Regions from separate parts of the Methylobacterium sp. E-012 genome, predicted to be linked through region 2. Evidence: predicted binding sites of a transcription regulator. Region 2 holds the regulator's gene; the other holds the start of a gene.
What was found. Region 2 encodes LexA, which represses DNA repair genes until DNA is damaged. Its sites were predicted from a motif close to TGTTCNNNNTGTGTTCNG; they were not measured.
Positions count from the first base shown of each region.

Region 1: the regulator LexA is predicted to act here: its motif matches at 2,110-2,127, upstream of dinB (DNA polymerase IV).

Region 1 covers NZ_JBYQEY010000001.1:3,812,945-3,817,354, forward strand. The annotation lists gene rimO (30S ribosomal protein S12 methylthiotransferase RimO) at 678-2,033, shown strand; gene dinB (DNA polymerase IV) at 2,151-3,233, shown strand; gene AC3IF1_RS18465 (hypothetical protein) at 3,388-3,645, shown strand; gene AC3IF1_RS18470 (hypothetical protein) at 3,719-3,919, opposite strand; gene pncA (bifunctional nicotinamidase/pyrazinamidase) at 4,019-4,410, opposite strand, start outside.
Region 2 covers NZ_JBYQEY010000001.1:3,648,302-3,652,711, forward strand. The annotation lists gene AC3IF1_RS17695 (ComEC/Rec2 family competence protein) at 1-1,403, shown strand, start outside; gene lexA (transcriptional repressor LexA) at 1,397-2,131, opposite strand; gene AC3IF1_RS17705 (hypothetical protein) at 2,374-2,841, shown strand; gene AC3IF1_RS17710 (hypothetical protein) at 2,909-3,124, opposite strand; gene AC3IF1_RS17715 (NRAMP family divalent metal transporter) at 3,206-4,410, shown strand, end outside.

The sequences.
Region 1 (4,410 bases), 160 kb from region 2:
GCACAGGCGATGCCGCGGGGGAAGCGGCAGTTCCACGCAGGCACCGCCGCTCGGTGCGGGCAGGACGTGTCCGCGGCGCAGGATACACCCTGAGGCGGACACCGACGCTGACGGTCGAGCGCGACCGGCCCGCTCCTCCATGCAGGCCAATGACCTCATATTTTTCCGTCGGATAACAGGCGCGAAGGGCTCCGGGTCTCTCCCTCCCCCCTCTGCGGGGGAGGGTGGCCCCTGCATCGGCAGGGGTCGGGAGAGGGGAACCCGGCTTCAGAATGAGACGGGGGCCTTCAAGACGGGCATAAGCCTCGTTCTGCACTGTCGCTCCCCTCTCCCGACCCCCTTCGGGGGCCACCCTCCCCCGCAGAGGGGGGAGGGAGACGTGGGTGTGTCAGGCGGTTGCGCTTAGCCGCGAGCTTTGTGTGCCTCCGGCAGGATGCGAGACACAGGGCAAACGCTCATGTGATCTCTGAGGAATCATTTAGAACCTTCTGCAAGAGAAAAGGGTTTTTTGATTTATCGTAGCCTCGCGCCCCGGGCCGGCCACCCCTGCGGCGGACGGTCTCGCGCGGGCGGGCTGGAACCGCTATAGGGATGCGACCCCGAATTCTCGTCCCCGCGCTCCGTGTGGCTGCCCCACCGGCCACACGCGGGCGGCGTCCGACCCGTCGAATGCGCCCATGACCGCCACCGCCACGCCCGCCCCCAGCGGATCCGCCCCCAAGGCCTCGGCTCCGAAGATCTCGTTCGTGTCGCTCGGCTGCCCGAAGGCGCTGGTCGATTCCGAGCGGATCCTCACGCACCTGCGCGCGGAGGGCTACGAATTGGCCCGCCGCCACGACGGGGCCGACGTGGTGATCGTCAACACCTGCGGCTTCCTGGATTCGGCCAAGGCGGAATCGCTCGCGGCCATCGGCGAGGCCATGGCGGAGAACGGCCGGGTGATCGTCACCGGCTGCATGGGCGCCCAGCCGGAGGAGATCCGCGAGAAATATCCCGACCTCCTGGCGGTGACCGGGCCCCAGGCCTACGAGTCGGTGGTGGCCGCCGTCCACGAGGCGGTGCCCCCGGCCCACGACCCGTTCCTCGACCTCGTGCCGCCGCAGGGGATCAAGCTCACCCCGCGCCACTACGCCTACCTGAAGATCTCGGAGGGGTGCAGCAACCGCTGCAGCTTCTGCATCATCCCATCGTTACGCGGGAACCTCGTCAGCCGCCCCGCCGCCGATGTGCTGCGGGAAGCGGAAAAACTGGTCACCGCCGGCGTCAAGGAGCTGCTGGTGGTCTCGCAGGATACCAGCGCCTACGGGGTCGACATCCGCTACGCCGAGAGCCCCTGGCGCGACCGGAGCGTGCGGGCGAAGTTCTACGATCTCACCAAGGAGCTCGGCGAACTCGGGGCCTGGGTGCGGCTGCACTACGTCTACCCGTATCCGCACGTGGACGAGGTCATCCCGCTGATGGCCGAGGGCAGGGTGCTCCCCTACCTCGACATGCCGCTCCAGCACGCGAGCCCCTCGGTGCTCAAGCGCATGCGCCGGCCCGGCAACCAGGAGCGCCAGCTCGACCGGATCCGCAGCTGGCGGCAGGTCTGCCCGGATCTGGCGATCCGCTCGACCTTCATCGTCGGCTTCCCCGGCGAGACCGAGGCCGAGTTCGAGGAGTTGCTGGCCTGGCTCCAGGAGGCCAAGCTCGATCGCGTCGGCTGCTTCGAATACGAGCCGGTGGCGGGCGCCACCGCCAACGCGCTGGGCGACCTCGTCCCGCCGGCGCTGAAGGCCGAGCGCAAACGCCGGTTCATGGAGACGCAGAACGGGATCGCGCTCCGGCTGCAGCGGGCCAAGGTCGGCAAGCGGCTGGCCATGATCGTCGATGCCGTCGAGGGCGGCGTCGCCCGGGGCCGGTCGAAGGCCGACGCACCGGAGATCGACGGCACCGTCCACGCCGCCTTCCGGCGCCCGGTCCGGGTCGGCGACATCGTCACCGTGAAGGTCGACCGGGCCGAGGCGTACGATCTGTACGGCAGCGTGGCCTGATTTTTTCGGACTTCACGCGATCCCCTGTGCGCTACGGGACCGGGCCGGTTGACCCGGACCTCCAGTCCTGTGTGTTTGGAACATAACAGGAACTCAAGCCCGGCACCCGAGGCGGCGATGGATCCGGAGGTCGCGCTCCGAAAGATCATCCACATCGACATGGACGCGTTCTACGCCTCCGTGGAGCAGCGCGACGACCCGGCCCTGCGCGGGAAGCCGCTGGCGGTGGGCGGCTCGCGGGAGCGCGGCGTCGTGGCGGCGGCGAGCTACGAGGCGCGGACGTTCGGCGTGCGCTCGGCCATGCCGTCGGCCACCGCCCGGCGGCTCTGCCCGGACCTGCTGTTCGTGAAGCCGCGCTTCGAGGTCTACCGGGCGGTCTCTGAGGAGATCCGGGCGGTCTTCGCCCGGCACACGGCGCTCATCGAGCCGGTGGCGCTGGACGAGGCCTATCTCGACGTCACCGAGAATTTCTTGGGGCTGCCGACCGCCACGGCGGTGGCGAAGGCGATCCGGGCCGAGATCCTAGAGCGCACCGGGCTCGTCGCCTCGGCTGGGGTCTCGTACAACAAGTTCCTGGCCAAGGTCGCCTCCGATCACCGCAAGCCCGACGCCCTGTTCGTGATCACCCCCGCCATGGGTCCCGACTTCGTGGCGGATCTGCCGATCGGCCGGTTCCACGGGGTCGGCCCGGTCACCGAGGCCAAGATGAAGCGCCTCGGGATCCACACCGGGGCGGATCTGCGCGCCTGGACGTTGGAGCGCCTGCGCGAGATCTTCGGCTCGTCGGCCGCCTACTACCACGCGGTCGCCCGCGGCATCGATCACAGGCCGGTGCGCGCCCACCGGGTGCGCAAGTCGATCGGGGCGGAGACCACGTTCTCGGAGGACACCGCCGCCTTCGCGGTCCTGGCCGCCCGCCTCGCCCCGCTGTTCGACAAGGTCTGGGCCGGGGCCGACGCCAAGGGCATGCGCGCCCGGACCGTGACCCTGAAGCTCAAGTTCTCGGATTTCGCCCAGGTCACCCGGGCGAAGTCGCTCGCCGCGCCGGTCGCCGACCGGGCGAGCCTGGATCGGATCGGCCTCGACCTGCTCGCCGGCCTGTTTCCCCTCCGGCGCAGCGCGCGGCTGGTCGGCGTCTCGCTGTCGGGCTTCGCGCAGGGGGAGATCGAGGGGCCGATGCAACTCGGGTTAGAGCTATAGAGAGGCGATCAATTTTAGGTTACAGGTCCTATGCTGCGACGCAGCGCCCATCGTGCGATGCCGCACTTTCGGTTCGGCAGGGCAACACCAGATTGGCGGCACGGCGTGCCGCACCGTACGGACGGGCGCCGCCGAGAGAGAAGGACCCCCGTCCATGACGAAGCCCACTGCGCTGGTCGCGACCGCTGCCCTGACGCTGGCCCTGTCGGCCGGCGCTGCCCTCGCGGACGGCAATTCCGCCTTCAGCGCCTCCAACACGGCGCTGCTGATGGGCAACACCGCGAGCCCCGGCCGCCTCTATGTGCCGACTGAGAGCGACGAGGACCGGCTCATCACCAGCTCCATCGCCGCCCCCGCCCCTGCCGCCGCTCCGCATGGGCAGAAGGCGCCGGCCCGCATGCCGGCCCGCTGAACGAGCCGCAGGCCCGGGCGCCCGCTCGACGTCCGGGACAACGTGAGGTTTGCATCGTTCGGGCGTTCTTGGCTCAGGCGTTCTTGCGCGGCCGGTGGTTCGGGTCGATGCCGCCGTCGAGCTTGGTCTCGTTGTCCACGTCGCCCTCGAAGGTCGAATCCGCCTGCAGATCGGCGGGGTCGGCGCCGCTCATGCCCTTCGAGGTGCCGATGCCGGGATTGCCCTTGAGGTCGGCGTCGGTGGGCGTCTCGGTCTTGGGGTGCTTGCCTGACATGCTGGCTCCTGTCGCGTTCCGGAGCGAGGCCAACGCGTCGGGGCCGATGCGGTCGCCCGGGGCCCGTGCGGCGGTTCGCCTCCGGGGCCGTGCGGGCGCTCAGCCGATCTCCGCCGCCGCGATCCGGTGCACCCCCGCCGCCCGCATCCGCGCCCAGGCCTGCGCGAGGGCTCCGTCGACGTCGATCCCGCGGACGGCATCGTCCACCACCCAGACGTCGAAGCCCGCGTCGCGGGCATCGAGCGCGCTCCAGGCGACGCAGAAGTCGGTGGCCAGCCCGCACAGGACGAGGCGGGTGATCCCGCGCTCCCGGAGCGCCCCGGCGAGGCCGGTGCGGGTGGTGCGGTCGGCCTCCAGGAAGGCCGAATAGCTGTCGACCCGGGGATCCAGCCCCTTGCGGATCACCAGCCCGGCCCGGTCGGTGTCGAGGCCCGGCGCGAAACCCGCCCCCTTGCTGCCCTGGACGCAGTGCCGGGGCCACAGCACCTGCG
Region 2 (4,410 bases):
TGGTCTCGATCTCGGGTCTCCACATGGTGCTGGCCGCCGGCGTCGTCTTCTGGCTGGTCCGGGCCGCCCTCGCCCTGGTCCCCCATTGCGCGCTGTTCTGGCCGATCAAGAAGATCGCGGCCGGCTTCGCCATGGTGGGGGTGAGCGCCTACTGCGCCTTCTCGGGCTGGGACATCGCCGCCGAGCGCTCGCTGATCATGACCCTGATCATGCTGGGCGCGATCCTCGCCGACCGGCCGGCCCTGTCGATGCGCAACCTCGCGCTGGCCGCCCTGATCGCCCTGGCGCGGGAGCCGGAGGGCCTGCTCGGCCCCAGCTTCCAGATGTCGTTCGGGGCGGTGGCCGGGCTGATCGCCTGCGCGCGGCTGATCGACGGGCGCCTCTTCGTCCGGCCCGGGGCGGGGCGGATCGGCCGGCTCGTCGGCACCGGGCTGTCGGCGGTCACCGGCACCCTGGCGACGACCCTGGTGGCGCAGGTCGCCACCGCGCCCTTCGCCACCTACCATTTCCAGACGGTCCAGCCGTTCGGCCTCGTCGGCAACGCACTGACCCTGCCGCTGGTCTCGCTGGTGGTGATGCCGTCCGCGGTCATCGGGATCCTGGCCTATCCCTTCGCCCTCGACCGGCCGGTCTGGTGGCTGATGGGGCAGGCGGTCGGCGGCATGCTGGCGATCTCCGCGTGGATCGCCGGGTTCGAGCGGGCGACCGTGGTGCTGCCGGCCTTCGGCACCGGCGCCCTGGCCGCGATGACGGCGGGCCTGCTGCTGGCGACGCTCCCGGCCTCGCGGCTGCGCTGGCTCGCCGTGCCGCCCCTCCTGCTCGGGCTCGGCCTCGCGGCCCTTCCGGACCGGCAGGACCTCTACGTCGACCGGCAGGGCTGGGGCGCGGCGGTGCGGGGGCCGGACGGCCGCCTGGCCGCCCTCGGCAGCCCCTCCGGCTTCGTGCTGGAACAATGGCTGAAGGCGGATGGCGACGGGCGCCGGCCCGACCGGGCGGCCGGAGCGGGGCCCGGCGGCCGCTGCGACCGGCTCGGCTGTACGGCGCTTCTGCCGGACGGACGGGCGGTGGCCCTGATCCGGGACCGGCGCGCCTTCCCCGAGGATTGCGCCCGGGCCGCCGTGGTGATCACGAGTCTCACGGCGCCGCCGACCTGCACGGGGCCGCTGGTGATCGACCGCCGGGTCCTGGCGGCGCACGGCGCCGTCGCCCTGCGCGTCGACGGGGGCGGGTTCACGATGCGCGCGGCCCGCGGCGACGGACGGTCGCTGCCCTGGCGTCCGCGGGCGGCACCGCCGGCCGGCTCCGAGCCGGGGGCGGATCTCCCCGCCGAGGGAACCGGCGGCATGGCCTCATCCGAAGTGCCGCAAGCCCCGGCCGACGCCCCGGCGGAACCGCTTCAGTAGCGGCGCACGAGGCTGACGAGCCGGCCCTGGATCTGGACCCGGTCGGGACCGAGCACACGGGTCTCGTAGGCCGGGTTGGCGGCCTCGAGGGCGATCGAGGAGCCGCGGCGCCGCAGGCGCTTGAGCGTCGCCTCCTCGTCGTCGATCAGCGCCACGATGATGTCGCCGGTATTGGCGGTGTCCTGCTTGCGGATCACCACGAGGTCGCCGTCGAGGATTCCGGCCTCGACCATCGAATCGCCGCGCACCTCCAGGGCGTAGTGCTCGCCCCCGGCCAGGAAGTCCGGGGAGAGGGTGATGGCGTGGCTCTGGTTCTGGATCGCCGAGACCGGCGTACCCGCCGCGATCCGGCCCATCACGGGGATCGAGATGGACCGGCCGCCGTCGTCGATCATCCGGGTCGCCGCCGGCTGGGACGGCTGGGACGGCTGCCTGGACTTGCCACCCTCGACCACGCTCGGGGTGAAGCGGCGCGGCTCGGGGGCGGGGGCCGGGGTCGGCGACCGGTGCAGGCTCTCGGGGATGCGGATCACCTCGATGGCGCGCGCCCGGTTCGGGAGGCGGCGCAGGAAACCGCGCTCCTCCAGGGCCGTGATCAGCCGGTGGATGCCCGATTTCGACTTCAGGTCGAGGGCGTCTTTCATCTCGTCGAAGGACGGGGGAACGCCGCATTCCTGCATGCGGCTCTGGATGAACCGCAGAAGGTCCAGCTGCTTGCGCGTGAGCATCGAAGGGGGCCTCGCGGCTTGGCGGACCGCCCCAGGGCGGCCGCTGAAACAAATCGCGAACACGTTAAACGTTCCGCAAGTGTTCCGCAAGCGTAATACGGCCACGCTCGTGTCCCGGCGGCAGAGGCGGAGCACAAACGCATTGACGGCACAAGCGGAGCCGTTTCAATGCACCCGGGCGCCCCGCCGGACAAGACCGGCGGCTCCGGCGGCGGGTCGGTATCGGGCTGGGAATGATGAGGATGCGACAGCTCGCGGCGCCAGGGTCCATCCGTTTCGCCCTGGGCGTCGCCCTCCTGGGCTCGGCGCTCGCCGGCTGCACCACCGGCTTCTCGTACATCTCGCGGAACTACGTGGCGCTCACCCCCCAGGTGGTGACGATCGGCTGCAAGGAGCCCTACGAGGTCTACGACAACCGGCAGCTGCGCCGGATGCTGATCGTCTCGAACGCCCTGCGCGAATATGCCGGTTGCAACCTGAGCGAGGTCCGGATCGATCCCGAGCCGGAGGCGACCCGAGTCAAGCGCTTCCGCACCGCCGCCCGCGCCTATCTCGACGAGACCGTGCGGGAGGAGTGCCGGGTCACCGGCGAGACCGTGTTCGATCCGCTGAAGACCGAGTTCGCCTATGCCTGCGACGCGCCGGTCGAGAGGCGGGGCACGGTGGTGCCGCGCCTGCCCGGCCGCAATCCGGGGCCCGCCCAGCGCTGATCCGCCGGGCCGGAGGGGTCCGGCGTCCCTGACCCGCCGGCCGGGACACCGGTGCCGGGGGGATGCGTCAGGCATCCGGCTTCGGGAAGGTGCGCTCGGTGGCGTCGCCGGCCGCCGCCAGCAGGGCGCGCGCGAAGGCCCGGGCCTCGGCCCGGTCCAGCACGATCGCGGCGGTGACCGGCCCGCCCCCGAGATCCGACAGGGCGAGTTCCAGCCGCACCCCCTCGGGCACGGCGCTCGCCTGCAGGCTCCAGCCCGGCCCCCGTTCCGCGCTCTCCGCCATCGCTCAACCCTCCCGGTGCGCCCCGGGAAAACGCCGCAGGCTCCCGCCGGAACTGCCCCGGCCCGGGACTGTTCCCGAGCCGTGCCAAGCGCTTCCCTGCCCCGCCTCGCGGCGTTCCTCAAGACTGCGGGCCCCGGACTCGTGGTGATGCTCGCCGACACCGATGTCGGAAGCCTCATCACGGCGGCCCAGAGCGGCGCCCGCTGGGGCTACTCGCTGCTGCTCCTGCAGATCCTGCTGGTGCCGATCCTCTACGTCGTCCAGGAGCTGACGGTGCGGCTCGGGACCGCCACCGGCCGCGGCCACGGCGAGCTGATCCGGGCGCATTACGGGCCGGTCTGGGCCTGGATTTCCTTTGGCGGCCTCGTGGTCGCCGGGATCGGCGCCATCGTCACGGAATTCTCCGGCATCGCCGGCATCGGCGACCTGTTCGGGGTGCCGCGGCTCGTGAGCCTCGGCCTGCCGGCCGCCCTGCTACTCGGCCTCGTGTTCACCGGGAGCTACCGGCGGGTCGAGAGGGTGGCGATCGCGGTCGGCCTGTTCGAGCTGGTCTTCATCGGGCTCGCCGTGGCGGCGCGGCCGGATCCGGGGGCGATCGTGGCATCCTTCGCCCACATGCCGCTCGGCGACGGCCAGTACCGGGTCCTGATCGCCGCCAATATCGGCGCGGTGATCATGCCGTGGATGATCTTCTACCAGCAATCGGCGATCGTCGACAAAGGCCTCGGCTGGGACCACGCACGGCGCTCGCGGCTCGACACGCTCCTGGGCGCGGTGATCTCGCAATGCGTGATGGGCGCGATCCTGATCGCGGCGGCCGCCACGATCGGCAGGGCCGGGCAGGGCACGAAGGACGGTCTGCAGACCGTGGGCGACCTCGCGGGGGCCTTCACGCCGGCCCTCGGGCCCTGGCTCGGGCAGGTGGTGTTCGGGGTCGGGATCATCGCGGCGGCCTTCGTGGCGCTGAACGTCGTGGCCCTGGCCCTCGCCTGGGGTTTTGGCGATGTGACGGGCAAGCCGCATTCCCTGGAGCAATCGCCCCGGGAGGCGCCGGCCTTCTACGGCGCCTTCGCGCTGGTGGTGGCGGCCGGCGCGGTGTCCGTGCAGCTCGTGCCGAATCTCGTGGCGCTCAACATCGCGGTCGAGGTGATGAACGCCCTGCTCCTTCCGCTCGCGCTCGGCCTCCTGATCCTGCTCGCCACCCGGGCCCTGCCGGAGGGGAAGCGCGTGGACGGCGCCTACAAGTGGGTGGTCTACGCCGTCTCGGGCCTCACGATCGCCTTCGC